2 regions of the Citricoccus sp. SGAir0253 genome follow, and region 2 is predicted to be linked to the other one. Evidence: predicted binding sites of a transcription regulator. Region 2 holds the regulator's gene; the other holds the start of a gene.

Region 1 (9,161 bases), 1.3 Mb from region 2:
GTCCGGGGCCGGGCCCGGTGGCCGGGGCAGCGCCGCGTCGCCGCCCGGGACGGGCCCTCGCGAGGTGCCTGCGCGGCCTCGTCCGCACGGGACGGACCCTGGCCGCCCGCGGGGTGGGCCCCACCCTGCTCCTCGGGGCGCGGGGCCCCCGGCCGGCCGTCGCGTTCCTCGAGGCCGACCTCGCCGGACTCCTGGCCGCCGCCCGCGCGGCCGGCGCGACCGTGAACGACGTCCTGCTGTCCGCCGTCGCGGTCGGGCTCCGCGCGGCGCTGGCCGAGGCCGGGGAGCGGATCCCGGACCGGTTGCCGGTGTCCGTTCCCGTGGCGCTGCACCGCCACGGACCCGCGCGCAACCAGGTGGGGGTCATGCTCGTCCGGCTGCCGCTGGGGCGGATGGAGCCGGCGCGGCGGCTGGGCCTGGTCGCCGCGCAGACCCGGGTGGCGAAGGCGGCGGCCCGGGAGCAGGGGACCCTGGAATTCATGCGCGGGCCGCTGGGAGCCCGCGTCATGGACCGCCTGGCCCGGCGCCAGCGCCTGGTGGCCGGCTTCGTGACCAACGTCCCCGGCCCGTCCCGGGCGCTGCGGCTGGCCGGTGCCCCCGTGACCCGGTTGTGGCCCGTGCCGGCGCTGTCCGGCAACGTGCGGGTCGCGGTGGGGGCGCTGTCCTATGCCGGCCGGCTGTCCTGCAGCGTCCACGCCGACGCGGACCACGTCCCCGTCGATGCCGTGGTCCGCGCCATGGCGGGCGAGCTGGCGCGCTGGGACGGGACGGGGGCGGGCCCCGCCGGGACGGGGTCACCGGGACGGTCGCCGGGGGCCGGTCCGGTAGATTAGGGCCGGATTGACCCATCAGTACGACAGTGGGCTGCGCCCATCCGCGCGCCCCGGAGGAGACCACGCTTCATGTCGAAGATCATCTACACCTTCACCGACGAGGCCCCCATGCTGGCCACCGGTTCGTTGCTCCCGCTGGTCCAGGCCTTCGCCTCCACCGCCGGCGTGGAGATGGAGACGCGCGACATCTCGCTGGCCGGGCGCATCCTGGCCGCGTTCAACGACGTGCTGCCCGAGGACCAGCGCGTGGAGGACGCCCTCGCCGAGCTGGGTGAGCTGGTCAAGACCGACGACGCCAACGTCATCAAGCTGCCGAACATCTCCGCCTCCGTGCCGCAGCTCAAGGCCGCGATCGCCGAGCTGCAGGCCGACGGCTACGCCCTGCCGGACTACCCGGACGAGGCGGCCACCCCGGAGCAGAAGGACGCCCGCGCCCGCTACGACAAGGTCAAGGGCTCGGCCGTGAACCCCGTGCTGCGCGAGGGCAACTCCGACCGCCGCGCGCCCCAGTCCGTGAAGAACTTCGCGCGCAAGCACCCCCACTCCATGGGCGCCTGGTCGGCCGACTCCAAGACCACGGTCGCCTACATGAAGCGCGACGCCTTCTTCCACAACGAGAAGTCCGTGGTGATCCCCGAGGACGGGACCATCCGCATCCAGTTCGTGGACGGCTCCGGCGAGACCACCGTGCTCAAGGACGACTTCCCGGTGCTGGCCGGGGAGATCGTGGACGGCACCTTCATGTCCGCCAAGGCCCTGGACGAGTTCCTGGCCGCGCAGGTCAAGCGCGCCAAGGAGGAGGGCGTGCTGTTCTCCACCCACCTGAAGGCCACCATGATGAAGGTCTCCGACCCGGTGATCTTCGGCCACGTGGTGAAGGCCTACTTCCCGAGCGTGTTCGAGAAGTACGGCGCCGAGCTCGCCGCCGCCGGACTGAGCGCCAATGACGGGCTCGCTGCCATCCTCTCCGGACTGGACGCCCTGGACCCGCAGGTGGCCGAGGGCGTGCGCGCCGAGATCGAGGCCGGCTACGCCAACGGCCCGGACCTGGCCATGGTCAACTCGGACAAGGGCATCACCAACCTGCACGTGCCCTCGGACGTGATCGTGGACGCCTCCATGCCGGCGATGATCCGCTCCTCCGGGCACATGTGGAACAAGGACGGCCAGGAGCAGGACACCCTCGCGGTGCTGCCGGACCCCTCCTACGCGGGCATCTACCAGGTGGTCATCGACGACTGCAAGGCCAACGGCGCCTACGACCCGACCACCATGGGGACCGTGCCGAACGTGGGCCTGATGGCCCAGAAGGCCGAGGAGTACGGCTCGCACGACAAGACCTTCATCCTCGAGGAGGCCGGCACCGTCCAGGTGGTGGACGGCTCGGGCGCCGTGCTGATCGAGCACCGGGTCGAGGCCGGTGACATCTGGCGCGCCTGCCAGACCAAGGACGTGCCGGTGCGCGACTGGGTCAAGCTGGCCGTCACCCGTGCCCGCGCCTCCCAGACCCCGGCCGTGTTCTGGCTGGACGAGAACCGCGCCCACGACGCGAACCTCATCGCCAAGGTCCGGCAGTACCTCACGGAGCACGACACCGTGGGGCTGCAGATCGAGATCATGGCCCCCCCGGAGGCCACGCACTTCACCATCGACCGCCTGCGCCGCGGCCAGGACACCATCTCCGTGACCGGCAACGTCCTGCGCGACTACCTGACCGACCTGTTCCCGATCCTCGAGCTGGGCACCTCCGCCAAGATGCTCTCGATCGTGCCGCTGATCAACGGCGGTGGGCTGTTCGAGACCGGCGCCGGCGGCTCCGCCCCGAAGCACGTCCAGCAGTTCCTCGCCGAGAACCACCTGCGCTGGGACTCCCTGGGCGAGTTCCTCGCGCTGGCCGTGTCCTTCGAGCACGAGGCCGTGGCCAACGGCAACGCCCGCGCCCAGGTCCTGGCCGACACCCTGGACCGCGCCACCGGAACGTTCCTGGAGGAGGGCCGCAATCCCTCGCGCAAGGTCGGGGAGATCGACAACCGCGGCTCGCACTTCTACCTGGCGCTGTACTGGGCCCAGGAGCTCGCCCGCCAGTCCGAGGACGCGGACCTCGCGGCCAGCTTCCGGGACATCGCCGCGAAGCTCGCCGAGAACGAGCAGCGCATCATGGAGGAGCTGAACTCGGTCCAGGGCGCGCCGGTGGACATCGAGGGCTACTACAGCCCGTCCCGCGAGAAGGTGTCCGAGGCCATGCGCCCCTCGGCCACGCTGAACGGCATCGTCCAGGAGATCGTGGACCGGCTGGCCGTGTGATGCGCGGCCGGTCCCCGCAGCGTGCGGGGACCGGCGCACGGGCGGCCGGCCGCTGGGCCGGACACCCCAGAGGATGCCCCGTGGGGCCCGGACCCGGGCCCCACGGGGCATTCGTCGTCCCGGCGCCGGGACGACGCTCGGGCAGGGAGGGGTCAGCCGTTCGGGTCGACCTGCGGGCCGCCCTGCTCGACCTGGCCCTGGACGGTGTCCTCGGAGTGCCTCGCCCGGATGGACTCGCTGCCGTTGCCGGTGGCGACCTTGATCTTGCGCGGGTGGGCCTTCGGGGACATCGGGATGGACACCTTCAGGACGCCGTGGTCGTAGGTGGCCGCGATGTTGTCCAGGTCCACGTCCTGGCCGAGGTTCAGTTGGCGGACGTAGCTGCCGTACTCGCGCTCACGGGTGATCCACTGGACGCCCTCGCGGTCGTTGACCACGGGCTTGCGCTCCGCGCGGATGGTCAGCAGCTGCCCGTCCACGTCCACGTCCACGGACGAGGGATCGACGCCGGGCAGGTCGGCCTCCACGACGTAGGTGTCGCCGTCCTTGTAGAGGTCCATCGCCATCTGGCGCAGGCCCCGGCCGCTGGTCAGCAGCTGCCCGGCCAGGCGGTCGAGTTCGCGGAAGGGATCGATTCGAGTGGCCATCATGCTCTCCTGGTTCGTTGCTCACGGGCGGACAAGGTAGGTGGACGGCCCGTCTCCGGACCGTGCACCCAGTACAACACGAGAGACCTGAGTGCTATTCACTCAAGTCTGTGAATCTCAGGAAACTCCCAGCTTCTGACGCCGAGTCCCCGGTCCCGCCCCGGTCCGGCGCCCACCGCCAGCGTGCCGTGGCGCCCCGGCGGGGGCAAGGATCCGCCGCCCCGGGACGGGGTGGCCTCGGCGTGCTGGAACCACCCCCCTCCCGCGAGGAGAATGGGGCCGAGGGACGCCGTCGACGGCGCCGGGGGAGCCGAGGAGGGCCATGAAGACGTGGGGAGCCATCCGGTCCTACCCGTGGGTCTCGCTCACGCTGCTCGCGCTGGCCGTGGTGCTCGCGCTCGAGTCCTCGGGCCAGTCCGGGCCCGCACGCTGGGTCGCGACGGCCTTCGGGGCCGCCGTCGGGCTCTGGGTCTCCGTGGGCATGGTGCGGGACCTGCTGCGCGGGCACTGGGGCGTGGACGTCCTGGCCGTCACCGCCATCGCGGCCACCCTCCTGGTCGGGGAGTACATCGCCGCGCTCGTGGTGTGCCTGATGATCACCGGGGGCGAGGCGCTCGAGGACTTCGCCGCCGGCCGGGCCCGGAAGAACCTCTCCGCCCTGCTGGAGCGGGCCCCGCAGGCTGCCCACCGGCTGCTGCCGGACGGCGCCGCGGAGGACGTCCCCCTCGAGGCCGTCGAGGTCGGCGACCGCCTGCTCGTGCGCCCCGCCGAGGTCGTCCCGGTGGACGGGCTGCTGGCCCCCGGCCCCGACGGGCGGGTGGTCGAGGCGGAGTTCGACGAGTCCTCGCTCACCGGGGAGTCCCTGCCCGTGCTCCGCCGCAGCGGGGACGAGGTCCTCTCCGGGGCGCTCAACGGCCAGCAGGCCGTGGTCCTGGAGGCCACCGCGCGCCCGGCGGACTCCCAGTACGCCCGGATCCTGGCGCTCGTCCAGGAGGCCGCCGGCTCGCGCGCCCCGCTCGTGCGGCTGGCGGACCGGTACGCCGTGCCGTTCACGGTGGTGGCCTACCTCATCGGCGGCATCGCGTGGTGGGCCTCCGGGGACCCCGTCCGCTTCGCCGAGGTCCTCGTGGTCGCCACCCCGTGCCCCCTGCTCATCGCGGCCCCCGTCGCGTTCCTCGGCGGCATGTCACGGGCCGCGCGCAACGGCGTGATCGTCAAGTCCGGCGGCACCATCGAGGCCCTCGGCTCCGCCCGCACGGTGGCCTTCGACAAGACGGGGACCCTGACCTACGGCCGCCCCGAGCTGCTGGACGTGCGCCCGGCCCGCACCCCGGCGGGCGGGGAGGTCCTCACCGCCCGGGAGCTGCTCCGGCTGGCCGGCTCCGCCGAGCAGTACTCCGTGCACGTGCTCGCCGACTCGATCCGTGCCGCCGCGGAGGACGGCGGGCTCGGGCTGCTCACCGCCACGGAGGCCGGCGAGGTCGCCACGCACGGGGTCACGGCCCTGCTCGGGGGCCGGCGGGTCATCGTGGGCAAGCCCGCCTACGTGCGCCGGCACGCCCCGGGCCTGGTCCCGGCCGAGCTGCGGCCGGGCGAGTCCGCCGTCTACGTGGGGGTGGACGGCGTCTTCGCGGGCACGCTCATCCTCTCCGACCGGCTGCGCGCCAACGCCCCGGCCACGCTGGCCGCGCTGGACCGGCTGGGCGTGCACAGCCGGATGATGCTCACCGGGGACGCCGAGGCCACGGCCCGGTACGTGGCCGACCAGGCCGGGATCACCGAGGTGCACGCCGAGCTGCTGCCCGAGGACAAGGTCCGGATCGTGCGGCAGGCCGCCCCCGGTCCGGTCATGATGGTGGGCGACGGCGTCAACGACGCCCCGGTGCTGGCGGTCGCCGACGTCGGGGTCGCCATGGGCGCGCGCGGGTCGACCGCCGCCTCCGAGACGGCCGACGTCGTGGTCATCCGGGACGACGTCTCCCGGGTGGCGGTCGCCGTCGCGGTGGGCCGGCGGACCCTGCGGGTGGCCCGCGAGTCGATCTGGACGGGCATCGCCCTGTCCCTGGTGCTCATGGTGGTCGCCGCGTTCGGCCTCATCCCGGCCGTCGCCGGCGCGCTGTCCCAGGAGCTCGTGGACGCCGTGGCGATCCTGAACTCGCTGCGGGCCATGCGGCCCGGCCGCCACGAGGGCGTCGACGCCGGCGTCCTGGTGGACCGCACCGCCGCCGAGCCGGCGGACGCCCGGGCCGGCTGAGGCCCGGCCGCCGGTCAGTCGCTGCGCGCGCCGGTCTCCCGGATCATCTGCTCCACGGTCGTGTAGGCGTCCCGGGCGAGCGCGGACCACAGCTTGATGGCCAGCCGGGGGTCGGACTCCTCCAGGGCCGAGATCACCTGGGCGGTGAGCACCTGCGTGGTGACCGGGCCCACGGCGCGCACGGTGGTGACCTGCCGCCCGGCCTGGCCCAGCGCGATCTCGCCGAAGATCATCCCGGGGGAGAGGAACACCTGCCGGTAGCGGCGCCCGCCGGAGCCCTGGGCGGTGAGCTCCACCTGGCCCGAGGTGATGAAGTAGATCCCCCCGAAGGGCTGCCCGGCCCGGCGGATGACCTGCCCGGGCCGGTAGTCGCGCGTCTCCATGAAGTCGGCCAGGGTCCGCGCGTCCGCCGCCGTGAACAGCTCCAGCAGGGGCGACCGGGCCGGGTCCTGCCGCCCGACCGGGAGCAGCCCGGGGGCGTGCCGGTTCAGCAGCCGCTGCTCCACCCACTCCACCGCGAGGGACCGGGACAGGAACAGCCGGAAGGCGGGCGCGTCGTCGGCCCCGTCCCGGGCGCGCGCCTCCCGGTCCCCCTCGGCCTCGAAGGGGTTGGGCAGGGCCCCGTACGGGGAGCCCTCGGCGGACTCGACCATCGTCTCGGTGAGCCGCCGGTCGTCGTCGACGAGGAGCAGGTCCCGGCCGTCCGCGATGAACAGGCGGACCACCTGGTTGAGGATGCGCACGGCCGCGCGGCCGAAGTCGTCCACCTTGGACACGTCCACCATGAGGGTGCGGACCGACTCCGGCAGCTCGGTGGTGAGCCGGGCCAGCGTCTCGGCCTCCGAGAAGCCGATGTCCCCGCCGATCTCCACGATGCGGCACTCGGCGCCGTGGGCCTCGATCACCTGCAGGGCCTCGGTGCTGCGGGGCACCCCGGAGGGGGCCTCGGACAGGTCGTAGGAGGCGCGGATGACGGAGCGGCCCACGGGCGGGGCGTCGCCGTAGTGCAGGCCCAGGTCCGTGGCCAGGCGCTTGACGGTGGCGGCCCCGCGCACGGAGGTGCCGTGCGCGTCCAGCGACGGGGAGAACACGCCGATGCCCAGCTGGCCGGGCACCACCACGAGCAGCCCGCCGCCCACGCCGGACTTGCTGGGCAGGCCGACCTCGATCGCCCACGTGCCGGCGTCGTCGTACATCCCGCACGTGGACAGCACGGACAGCACCCAGCGCACCGTGCGCGGGGCGAACACGCGCTCGCCGGTCACCGGGTTGACGCCCTGGTTGGCCAGGGTGGCCGCCATGACGGACAGGTCCCGCACGGTCACGAGCACCGAGCACTGCCGGAAGTAGTCCTGCACCACGGGCTCGGGATCGGACTCGATGATCCCGAAGGAGCGCAGCAGCCAGGACAGCGCCCGGTTGCGGTGCCCGGTGCGGTCCTCGGAGCGGAACACCCCCTCGGAGACCTTCAGCTCCCGGCCGGCGGCCTCGGAGAACGTATTGAGGATCCGGCCCATCCGGTCGCGGCCCCCGCGCCCCTTGATGAGGGAGGTCGTGGCGATCGCCCCGGCGTTGATCATCGGGTTGTCCGGGCGCCCGGTGCCGGCCTGCAGCGAGATCTCGTTGAACGGATCGCCCGAGGGCTCCACGTCGATCTTCTCCTGCACCCTCTCCGGCCCCAGGTCCTCGAGGGCCATGGCGTAGGTGAACGCCTTGGAGATCGACTGCAGGGAGAACGCCTGCTCGGTGTCCCCGGCGGCGTAGGAGTCCCCGTCCACCGTGGTGAGGGCCACGCCGTACAGCTCCGGGTCCATGTCCGCCGTGGCGGGGATCGCCTGGTGGGGCTGTCCGCCGTCCTGGGGGCGGAGCTCGTCCAGCAGCCGCTCGAGGTAGTCCTGCACCGGTGATCTCATGGCTCCCAGCCTATGCCGCGCGGGACCGCGCGGATCCCGGTCTGCGCCCGGTGTCCGCGCCGGTGGCCGCGGGTGGTTCAGTACCCGCCCTCCACGTCCACGAGGCCCTCGAGTTCCCCGCCGCCGGCGCGCGCGGCGAGGTTGCGCCGGATGCGGGCGTCCAGCAGCGGGATGCACATCTCCGGGGTGTCCGCGGTGTGCGGCGTGACGATGCAGCGCGGCTCGCTCCACAGCGGGTGTCCGTCCGGCAGCGGTTCCGGCTCGGTGACGTCCAGCCCCGCCCCGTGGATCGAGCCGGCGGCGAGGGCGTCCACGAGCGCCCCGGTGTCCACGAGGGTGCCCCGGGCGACGTTGACGAGCACCGCCTCCGGGGACATCAGCTCCAGCTGGCGTGCCCCGATCATCCCCCGGGTCAGGTCGGTGGAGGCGGCGGCCAGCATCACGACGCCGGCCCCGGGCAGCACCTCGTCGAGCCGGTCCTGGGTGACGGTCCGGTCCGCGCCGGGCACGTCCCCGGCCCGGCGGCGCACGGCCGTCACGCGCGTGTCCCAGGAGCGCAGCAGGCGCACGTACTCGCGGGCGATCCCGCCCCCGCCGACCACCACGCACTCCATCCCGTCCAGGGTGCGGCCGCCGGGCGTCCCCCACCCGGTGGCGCGCAGCCGGCCGGGCAGGTCGCGCAGCAGGGCGAGGGTGAGCAGGAGGGCGTGCTCGGCCACGGGCCGGGCGTAGGTGCCCTTGGCGGAGGTCCATGCGACGTCCGGCCGGGAGCGGATGAGCGGCACGTACGGCTCGATCCCGGCGAAGGGCAGCTGCACCCAGGTGACGTCGGGGTTGGCCGCGAGCGCCTGCTCGACCTGCTCCACCGGCACGGGGTGGACGAGGACCAGGGCCGTGGCGGTGCCGTCCCCGGCGGGGGAGGCGTCGGCGTTCTCCACGACCGTCCCGCCGTGCTGCGCCACGGCGCCGGCCGGGCCCTCGTGGGCCCGGGCGTAGGGTGTGCCGGCCCGGCGGTCGGCGGGCGGCAGGACGAGGAGGCGGTCGGTGGTGGCGGTGGTGCTCATGGGGCCATGCTGTCATGGCGGTGTCCGCCCCCGCCTTGTCATGCCCGCCCGGGCCTCCCTAGGGTCGGGGCATGACGGACACCGAGAAGAACAGCACTGGAGTTCCCCAGACCGACCAGCTGGCGGGCGGTGACCCGACCACGGCG
Region 2 (9,161 bases):
AGGCTTCACGGGTCGGGGCGGGCCGGCCGATACGCTGGCCGGGACAGACGCCGTCCCGACCGGAGGCCCCCATGACGCAGCGCCGTGCGCACGGTCCGCAGTCCCCCGCCCCCGCGCGCCCGGGGCGCGCCCCGCTCCCCCGCGCCGCGGCCGCCGGGCTGGCCGCCACGCTCGTGCTGTCCACCACCGGCTGCCTCGGCCCCTCCCGCCCCTCCCCCGAGGACACCGCCGGCGCCCTCGCCACCGCGATCTCCGCCGGGGACCTCTCCGCGGTGCCGCTGACGGAACCGGGCGCGCGGGCCGCCGCGGCGCTGCCCGAGGCCCTGCCGGAGGGGCTGCGGAAGGACGTCACCGTCACCACGGACGCCGTCGAGGTCCACGGGGACGACCCCGCCCGGGCGACCGCGCGGTACACCGTGCGGCGCGGCCTGGCCGCGCTGGGCCGGGACGGCGAGGCGTGGACGTACCGCACGGACGCCGAGCTGGTGTGGGAGGAGGACTCCGGGGACGGCGGCCGGTGGGCCGTGGACCTGCGCCCCGACGACGTCGTGGCCGGGCTGGCCCCCGGCGGCACCGTCACCGTCCGGCGCACCGCGGCCGACCGGGGGGACATCCTCGACGCGGCCGGGGACCCGCTGGTGACCGAGCGCGAGGTGGCCGTGCTGGGGCTGGACAAGGCCCGCGTGGAGCCGGACCGCCTCGCCGCCTCGGCCCGCAGGGTCGCGGAGGTCGCCGGGGTGGACGAGGACGCCTTCGTGGCCCGTGCCGAGGCGGCCGGCGACCGGGCCTTCGTGGAGGCGATCACCCTGCGCGCCGACGGCAGCGTCGAGGTCCCGCGCGCGGACCTCGAACGGGTGCCCGGCGGGCGGGTCGTGGAGGACACCGCCGTGCTGGCGCCCACCCGCACCTTCGCCCGGGACGTGCTGGGCACCTACGGCGAGCCCTCGGCCGAGCAGGTGGAGGACTCGGACGGGGCGCTGGAGGCAGGGGTCGCCGTCGGGCTCTCGGGCCTGCAGGCCACCTGGCAGGACCGCCTGGCCGGGTCGGCCGGGCTGGTGATCACCGTGGACAACCCGGACGACGCCGGCGCCTCGCCCGCGGTGTCCGCCCCGGCGGGCACCGGCGCGTCGGCGGACGTGGCGGCCCTCGAGGAGGAGCCCGTGCCCGGGAAGGACCTCGCCTCCACCCTGGACCGCCGGGTGCAGGCCGCGGCGGAGGAGGTGGTGGGGGCCTCGGACGTGCCCGCCGGGCTCGTGGCCATCCGGCCCTCGGACGGTCACGTGCTGGCCGCCGCCTCTGGCCCGGAGGGGTGGCCGGTGGCCGTGTCCGGTGCCTACGCCCCGGGCTCGACCTTCAAGGTCGTCACCTCCCTGGCGCTGCTGCGCGAGGGGCTCCGGCCGGACGACACGGTGCAGTGCCCGGCCACGATCGACGTGGACGGCATGGTCGTGGGCAACTACGACGGCTACCCGGACTCCTCGCTCGGCGCGGTCCCGTTCTCCGAGGCCTTCGCCGAGTCCTGCAACACCGTGTTCGTGGGGGCGCACGACGAGGTCTCCGCCGCCCGGGAGGCCGAGGCCGCCCGGGCCCTGGGGCTGGACCCCGAGCCGGCGACCGGGCTCGACGGGGCCTTCCTGGGCTCCGTGCCCGAGGACTCCAGCGGGACGGAGCACGCCGCGAACCTGTTCGGCCAGGGCGTGGTGGAGGCCTCGCCCCTGGGCATGGCCACCGTGGCCGCCTCGGTGGCCGCCGGGCACACCGTGCGCCCGGTCTTCGTCGCCGACCCGGCCGTGGACACCCCGCCGGCGCCGGCGACGGGCGTCACCGACCAGGAGGCCGCGACGCTGCGCACCCTGATGGCCGGGGTCGTGGAGCACGGCACCGCCGAGATGCTCCGGGACGTACCCGGCGCCCCCGTGCTGGCCAAGACGGGCACCGCCCAGTTCGTGGCCGACGGCGAGGACCTCGCGCACACGTGGCTCATCGCGATCCACGGGGACCTGGCCGTGGCGCTGTTCCTCAACGAGGGGCTGGGCGGCGGCCACGACAACGGGCCGCTGGTGCGCGACTTCCTCACGGCCGTGGAGGGGGTCCTCCCCTCGGAGTGAGCGCCGGTAGCCTTGGAGGCCTGATGAACAGCGACCGCCCCTCCCCGGAGAATCCCGCCCCCGCCGCGGACCACCCCGCCCCCGCCCGGCACGCCCACGGCCACAACGACCGGCCCGACCCGGAGCTCTACCGCACCGAGCCGGTGTCCTTCGTGCGCCGCGGCGACCGGCTCAACCCCCGGCGGCAGCGCACGTGGGACCGCGCCCGCGGCACGTACCTCGTGGACGTGCCGCGCGACCGCGCCACCACCTCCGTGGCGGCCGGCGCCGAGGTGGACTGGGCGCAGGTCTTCGGCCGCACCGCCCCGCTCGTGGTGGACGTGGGCTGCGGCCTCGGCGAGTCCACCGTGCAGGGCGCGCTCGACCGCCCGGAGGCCGACTTCCTCGCCGTGGAGGTCTACACCCCCGGGCTGGCCGCCCTGCTGACCGAGATCGAGGACCGCGGCCTCGCCAACGTCCGGGGCGTCCAGGCCAACGCCCCCGAGGTGCTGGACCACCTGCTGGCCCCGGGGTCCGTGCAGCAGGTGTGGGTCTTCTTCCCGGACCCGTGGCACAAGACCCGCCACCACAAGCGCCGTCTCGTCTCCCCCGCCTTCGCCGACCGGGTGGCGCGCGTGCTGGTCCCCGGCGGCGTGCTGCGCCTGGCCACCGACTGGTCCAGCTACGCCGTGCACATGCGCTCGGTCATGGAGGCCCACCCGGAGTTCGCCAACCTGCACCCCGGCCGCGCGGCCGGTGCGGAGTCCCCGCTGACGCGGGTGCGCGTGGAGGGCCGGGAGCTGCAGGTCGGCGCCCAGCCCATCACCCCGGACGCGGCCGGCTCGCGCGCCGGGCTGAGCGAGGCGTCCGCCGCGGCGGGCGTGGAGGACCCGGTGGACCACGACGGCGGCTGGGCGCCGCGGTTCGACGGGCGCCCCCTGACGAGCTTCGAGGCCAAGGCCCTGCGGGCCGGCCGGCTGGTCTTCGACCTCGCCTACCGCCGCCTCTGAGGGGTGTGAGCCCGGCCACCGCCTTTGCGGCCGGGCGTTCCGCGGGCGATACTTGGACGCCGAAACACCGACCAGCGACCGTGGACCCTGGGCGGGCCAGCGCCCGCCGGGCGTCGGCTGCCGCCCCCGGGACCCGGTCATGACGAAGGGACCCCGGGTGCCCGACACCTCGTCCTCCCCCGCAACCCCCGACGGCCGACCATCGGACGGCCATCCGCCGGCCCCGGAAGCCGACGGCACCGACGCCGTGAGCGTCTACCCCCACGACATCCACCCCGGGCTGGTTCCCGGCATCGGTGTCGACGAGCAGCGTCACCGCTTCGGCGTGGACCGGATCGTCCTCGGCGTGACCGGCGTGCTGGTCGTGGCCTTCGTGGCCTGGGGCGTCGCCTCGCCCGAGTCCGTCTCCGTGGCGGCCGCCGCCGCCTTCGGATGGGCGATGACGCATGCGGCGTGGCTGCTCAACCTCAGCGCGATCGCAGCGCTGGGAGCCATGCTGTACATCGGCTTCAGCCGGTTCGGCCGGATCAAGCTGGGGCGCGACGACGAGGAGCCGGAGTTCTCGCGTTTCTCCTGGGTCGCCATGATGTTCGCCGCGGGCATCGGCGTCGGGCTCTTCTTCTTCGGTCCCTCCGAACCGCTGGCGCACTACCTCTCGCCGCCGCCGGAGACGGTCGAGGCGCGGACTCCGGCGGCACTGCACCAGGCGCTGGCGCAGTCGCACTTCCACTGGGGACTGCATGCCTGGGCCATGTACGCCCTCGTCGGCGGCGCCATCGCCTACGCCTCCTACCGGCGCGGACGGGTGCCCCTGGTCAGCTCGGTGTTCCGCACGCTCTTCGGCGCCCGGCAGACCGAGGGCTTCGCGGGCCGGCTGGTGGACATCTTCGCCATCATCGCCACCCTGTTCGGCACCGCCGCGGCCCTCGGCCTGGCCGCCCTGCAGATCGGCCAGGGCGTGGAGATCGTCTCGGGCGCGGGCCGGCTGGGCAACAGCGGGCTGATCGTCATCGTGTCGGTCCTGACCGCGGCCTTCATCGTCAGCGCTGTCTCCGGCGTGGCCCGCGGCATCCGGTACCTGTCCAACATCAACATCGTCCTGACGCTGGGGCTGGTCCTCTTCGTCTTCGTCACCGGGCCGACCCTGTTCATGCTGAACCTGCTCCCCTCCGGGGTGATGCAGTATCTCGACCAGTTCTTCGCCATGATGGGCAAGTCCCTCTCCTGGGGCGCGGAGACCGTGGAGTTCCAGTCCCTGTGGACCGCCTTCTACTGGGCCTGGTGGATCGCGTGGACCCCGTTCGTCGGCGTCTTCATCGCCCGGGTCTCCCGCGGCCGCACCCTGCGCGAGTTCGTGCTCGTGGTGATCGGGGTCCCCACGGCCATCCTGGTCTTCGCCTTCACCGTCTTCGGGGGGGCCGCGATCTGGATGAACCGCAACGGGGCACCGGGCATCGACGGCGAGGCCTCCCCCGAGTCCCTGCTGTTCGCCCTGTTCGGCCAGTTGCCCTGGGCCGGCTTCACGCCGATCGTCATCATGGTGGTGCTGTCCATCTTCTTCATCACCTCGGCCGACTCCGCCTCGGTGGTCATGGGCACGCTGTCCTCCCGGGGTGACCCGGCCCCGAAGTCCTGGGTCGTGGTCTTCTGGGGCCTGTGCATGATGGGCATCGCCGTGGTCATGCTGCTGACCGGCGGGGAGTCCGCCCTGTCCGGCCTCCAGAACCTGACCATCCTCATCGCCCTGCCGTTCTCGGTGGTGCTGCTGCTGATGATCGTGGCGTTCCTGCGGGACCTGTCCACGGACCCGGCCGCCATCCGCCGGGACTACGCGGCCACCGCCCTGTCCAACGCGGTCCGCCGGGGCATCGAGGACCACGGCGACGACTTCGAGCTCTCCGTCCGCCGCGCCCCCGAGGGCCGCGGGGCCGGGGCCGACTTCGACTCCACGGCCGATGAGGTCACGGAGTGGTACCAGCGCACGGACGAGGAGGGCCAGCCCGTGGACTACGACTACGGGACCGGCACCTACGCCGATGGCTGGACCGCCGGGGATCCCGTCCCCGGGGACGACGCCGACGGGGCCGGTCGGGCCCCTGCGGACGGCCCGGCCCGGCGGGGCTGAGCCCGCGGGGCTGAGCCGGCGGGACCGGGCGCACGGGGCCGGGCCGGACGGTCCGGGCCCGGCGGTCCGCTGCGCCCTCGGCGGCCGGGGCCGCCGGGGGTCTGGCCGGGCTCAGTCCACGGCGAGGCCGGCGGTGGCCCGGGCGATCCGGTACAGCGAGGCGGTGCCCACGTCCCGGTAGCCGCGCCCGCGGTGGAGGAACCCGGCGTCCGGGCGGAACCGCGAGGTGTTGTGCCCGACGGCCGCGGCCAGGTCGAGCGCCTCGTCCGCCGCGATCTTCAGCCGGGTGGCCTTCCGCCACGGCCGGCGTCCCGAGAGGCGGGTGCCCAGCCAGGACAGGTAGTCGGACCGGGTCAGGGCGAAGTAGACCTGGTCCGCGGTCAGCCCCAGCAGCTCGGGGTGGCCGGCCAGGTCGCGCGGCAGTCCCACCGCCCCGGACACCACGAGGGCGTCCACGGAGCGCGGTGGGGTGCGGCGCTGCAGGATCTGCAGGGCCCGGGCGGCCACGAGGGTGCCGTAGGAATGGGCCTCCACGGCCGTGTGGACCGGCAGGGCGGCCCCCGCCGCGGGGACCGGCGCCGGCGCGGCACCCGGTCCATCGCCACGTCCAGCACCCGGTCGGGCGCCCAGGGCGGCGCCGCGGCCCGCGGCCAGCCGCTCGCGGTACTCGAACCACCCGGCCAGGTGCAGCGCGAGCCGGGCCCCGCCGCGCAGGGCGTGCCGGCCGGCCAGCGCGCCCCAGGGACCGGGCGGGTGGTAGCCGAGCCAGGACACCACGCACGGGTCCGCCGCCCCCGCCGCGCGCTGGGCGGCCCACAGCTGGCCCGCCTCGCGCACGCTGCCCCACATCGCGGTGTGCACGAACACGCCCATCCCGGAGACCTGCCACGTCATGTGCGTGGCCGTGGCGGGCTCCCCCACCGCGACCACCGCGGCCGCCGGGCGCCGGGCGCTGCCGAGGTCGTAGGCCAGCAGGACCCGGGCCGGGAACGAGGGGTCCATCGACCGGGGCTTGAGGGCGTGGACGAGCCCGTCCAGCGCCGAGCGCTGCCGCGGGCCCAGAAGGTGCCGGCGGCGCATGTCCGCCCGGAGCCGCTCGCGCGTGGCCCGCCGCTCGGCGGGGTCCCAGACGTCCCGCCGGGCGGCCTGGCCCGGGGTCAGCGCTTCGGCTTCCACACCAGCACCCCGGGGGCGGGCCTGGCGGGCAGGGCCGACGTCGTCGGCCCCGCGGTGATGGCGGCGGCGGGCCGCAGCGGGCGCGGGGCGCGCCGCCCCGGCCGGCCGGCGCGCCGGGTCCCGGGCTGGCCGGGGTGCTCGGCGTCCGGGCCGGCGTCGAACGTGGTGGTGACGTCCCCCTGCGCCCCGGCGGCGAACACCCGCGGATAGCGGGCGAAGGCCTGGAAGGCCTGGATCTGCCCGGCCAGCTCGGCCACGGTCCGCTGCAGCTGCTCGACCTCCCCCTCCAGCTGCACGATCCGGCGGATGCCCTCGAGGGACACGCCCTCGCGGGAGAGCTGCTGGATGGTGCGCAGCCGGTGCACGTCCTGGCGGGAGTAGCGGCGCTGCCGGCCGCCCTGGCGCTGCGGCACCACCAGGCCGAGCCGGTCGTACTGGCGCAGGGTCTGCGGGTGCATGTCCGCCAGCTCGGCCGCGACCGAGATGACGTAGACGGGCTCCTCCCAGGACGTGGTCACAGCCGTGCCTTCTCCGCCAGCTGCGCGCGCGGGTCGTGGCCGGCGGCCGCCGCGGCGTAGGCCTCGACCGCGGCGCGCGCCTCGTCGGACAGGGAGCCCGGCACGGCGACCTGCAGCTCCACGAGCAGGTCGCCGGCGGCCCTGGCGGTCTTCACCCCGCGGCCCTTGACCCGCAGCACGCGGCCCGAGGAGGACCCGGCCGGCACGCGCACCTTGACCGGGCCGTCCAGCGTGGGGACCTGGATGGTGGCGCCCAGGGCCGCCTCGTCGAACGTGACGGGCACCTGGATGCGCAGGTTGTCCCCCTCGCGGTGGAAGAACGGGTGCTCGCGCACCTTCACCGTGACCATGAGGTCCCCGGGGCCGGCCGAGCCGGGCGCGCCCTTGCCGCGGGCGCGCACCTTCTGGCCGTCCCGGATGCCGGCCGGGATGCGCACGTCGATGACGTCCCCGTCCGGCTCGCGCAGCGAGATGGTGGTGCCGCGCATCGCCCCGGCGAAGGAGATCGTGGTGGTGGCGGTGCGGTCCGCGCCCTTGGTGGGGGTGCCGTAGCCGCCGAAGCCGCCGCGGCCGCCGCCCGGGGCGCCGGAGAACCCGCCCCCGCCGCCGAAGCCGCCGAACAGGTCGGCGAACTCCGGCGGGATGTCACCGCTCGTGGAGTAGGAGCGGCTGCGCCCGCCCCCGCCGGTGAACAGGCCGCCGAAGAGGTCCTCGAAGCCCCCGCCGGCGGCACCGGCGCCGGCCCCGGCCCCCGGCGCGCTGAACCGCGCGCCGGAGCCCATGGCCCGGATGGCGTCGTACTGCTGGCGCTCCTCGGGGTCCGAGAGCACGGCATTGGCCTCGGTGATCTCCTTGAACCGCTTCTCGGCCGCGGCGTCCCCCGGGTTCTGGTCCGGGTGGAACTTGCGGGCGAGCTTCCGGTAGGCCTTCTTGATGTCGGCCTCCGAGGCGTCCTTGGAGACACCGAGGGTGGCGTAGAAGTCCTTGTCCACCCAATCCTGTGAGGCCATGGTGCCTCCTTTCGCGTCTGGTCGGTTCCCTGGCGGGGCGGGGACTAGCCCTCGGCGCCGGCGGAGACCATCACCTGGGCCGCCCGCAGCACCCGGCCCTCACGGACGTAGCCGTTGCGGAAGACCTGGACGATGTGCTCCTCCGGGACCTCGGCGCTGGGCTGGCGGATGACCGCCTCGTGCTGGGACGGGTCGAACGGCTCGCCGCCCAGGGCCTCCTGGTCCTGGCGCTCCAGGCCGAAGCCCGCGAGCACCCCGTCGAACTTCGTGGCGATCGCGGCGAACGGCCCCTCGGCGAGGTCGCCGGCGGCGCGCGCGGCGTCCAGGTCGTCGAGGACCGGCAGCAGGGCGCTGATGACCGAGACGATGGCCGCGTCCTTGGCCACGTTCCGGTCCCGCTCCACGCGGCGCTTGTAGTTCACGAACTCTGCCTGCAGCCGCTGCAGGTCGGCGCGGAGCTCCTCCTCGCGGGCGGAGACCCCCGCGACGTCCGGTTCCTGGGCACCGGTGATGCCCTCGTCCGCGGCGTCCGCGCCGGCGGCGTCGTTGAGGATCCTCTCGGCCTGGGACAGCGCGTCGCCGTCCTCCGCCGGGACGTCCTGCGGCTGGCGGACCCGGCCGGTCTCGGGGTCGATGCGGCGCTTGTCCTGGAAGCTCACCGGCTCCTCGTGCTGGTCGTGCTCTTCGTCGTGTCCGTGGTGGGGCATGGTCTGGGGTCCTTTCCTCCGGTGCCCCCGGGCCGGCCGTCCACGCCGTGGGGCGAGGGCGGCCGGCCCGGGTCCGGTGGCCCGCCGCTGGGGCGGGCCGGGGTGTGTCAGGGGTGCTGGGACGCGGGGACTACTTGGACTCGCCCTTGGGCTCGTCCTCGTCCACGACCTCGGCGTCGACGATGTCCTCGTCGCCCGCGCCGCCGGCGGAGGAGCCGCCGTCGGTCCCGGCCCCGGCGGCGGCGCCGGCCTCGGCGCCCTGGGAGGCGTACAGGGCCTCACCGATCCGGGTCTGGGAGGACTGCAGCTTCTCGAACGCGGCCTTGACCTCGTCGTCGTTGCCCTGCTTATCCAGGGCCGCCTTGAGGGCGTCGACGTCGGCCTGGACCTCGGTCTTGACGTCCTCCGGCAGCTTGTCCCCGTTGTCCTTGAGCAGCTTGTCCACGGAGTACGCGGTCTGCTCGGCCTGGTTGCGGCGCTCGGCGGCCTCGCGGCGCTCCTTGTCCTCGGCCGCGTGGGCCTCGGCGT

The links. The regulator HspR, encoded in region 2, represses chaperone genes until heat shock. The targets are predictions, from matches to a motif close to AAGTTGAGTCNNNNNGACTCAACTT.
Region 1: E7744_RS11630 (Hsp20/alpha crystallin family protein) is a predicted target of HspR. The motif match lies at 3,869-3,893, and genes of this name have one in related genera.

What each region holds. Positions count from the first base shown of each region.
Region 1 covers NZ_CP039424.1:2,650,716-2,659,876, reverse strand. Annotated here, with positions in the region: gene E7744_RS11640 (wax ester/triacylglycerol synthase domain-containing protein) at 1-833, shown strand, start outside; gene E7744_RS11635 (NADP-dependent isocitrate dehydrogenase) at 903-3,137, shown strand; gene E7744_RS11630 (Hsp20/alpha crystallin family protein) at 3,290-3,784, opposite strand; gene E7744_RS11625 (heavy metal translocating P-type ATPase) at 4,107-6,038, shown strand; gene glsA (glutaminase A) at 6,053-7,951, opposite strand; gene E7744_RS16515 (NAD(P)-dependent oxidoreductase) at 8,029-9,015, opposite strand; gene E7744_RS11610 (SDR family oxidoreductase) at 9,087-9,161, shown strand, end outside.
Region 2 covers NZ_CP039424.1:672,514-681,674, reverse strand. Annotated here, with positions in the region: gene E7744_RS03065 (penicillin-binding transpeptidase domain-containing protein) at 72-2,108, shown strand; gene trmB (tRNA (guanosine(46)-N7)-methyltransferase TrmB) at 2,132-3,097, shown strand; gene E7744_RS03055 (BCCT family transporter) at 3,237-5,222, shown strand; gene E7744_RS03050 (alpha/beta hydrolase) at 5,334-6,398, opposite strand; gene E7744_RS03045 (heat shock protein transcriptional repressor HspR) at 6,380-6,916, opposite strand; gene E7744_RS03040 (DnaJ C-terminal domain-containing protein) at 6,913-7,926, opposite strand; gene E7744_RS03035 (nucleotide exchange factor GrpE) at 7,971-8,633, opposite strand; gene dnaK (molecular chaperone DnaK) at 8,764-9,161, opposite strand, start outside.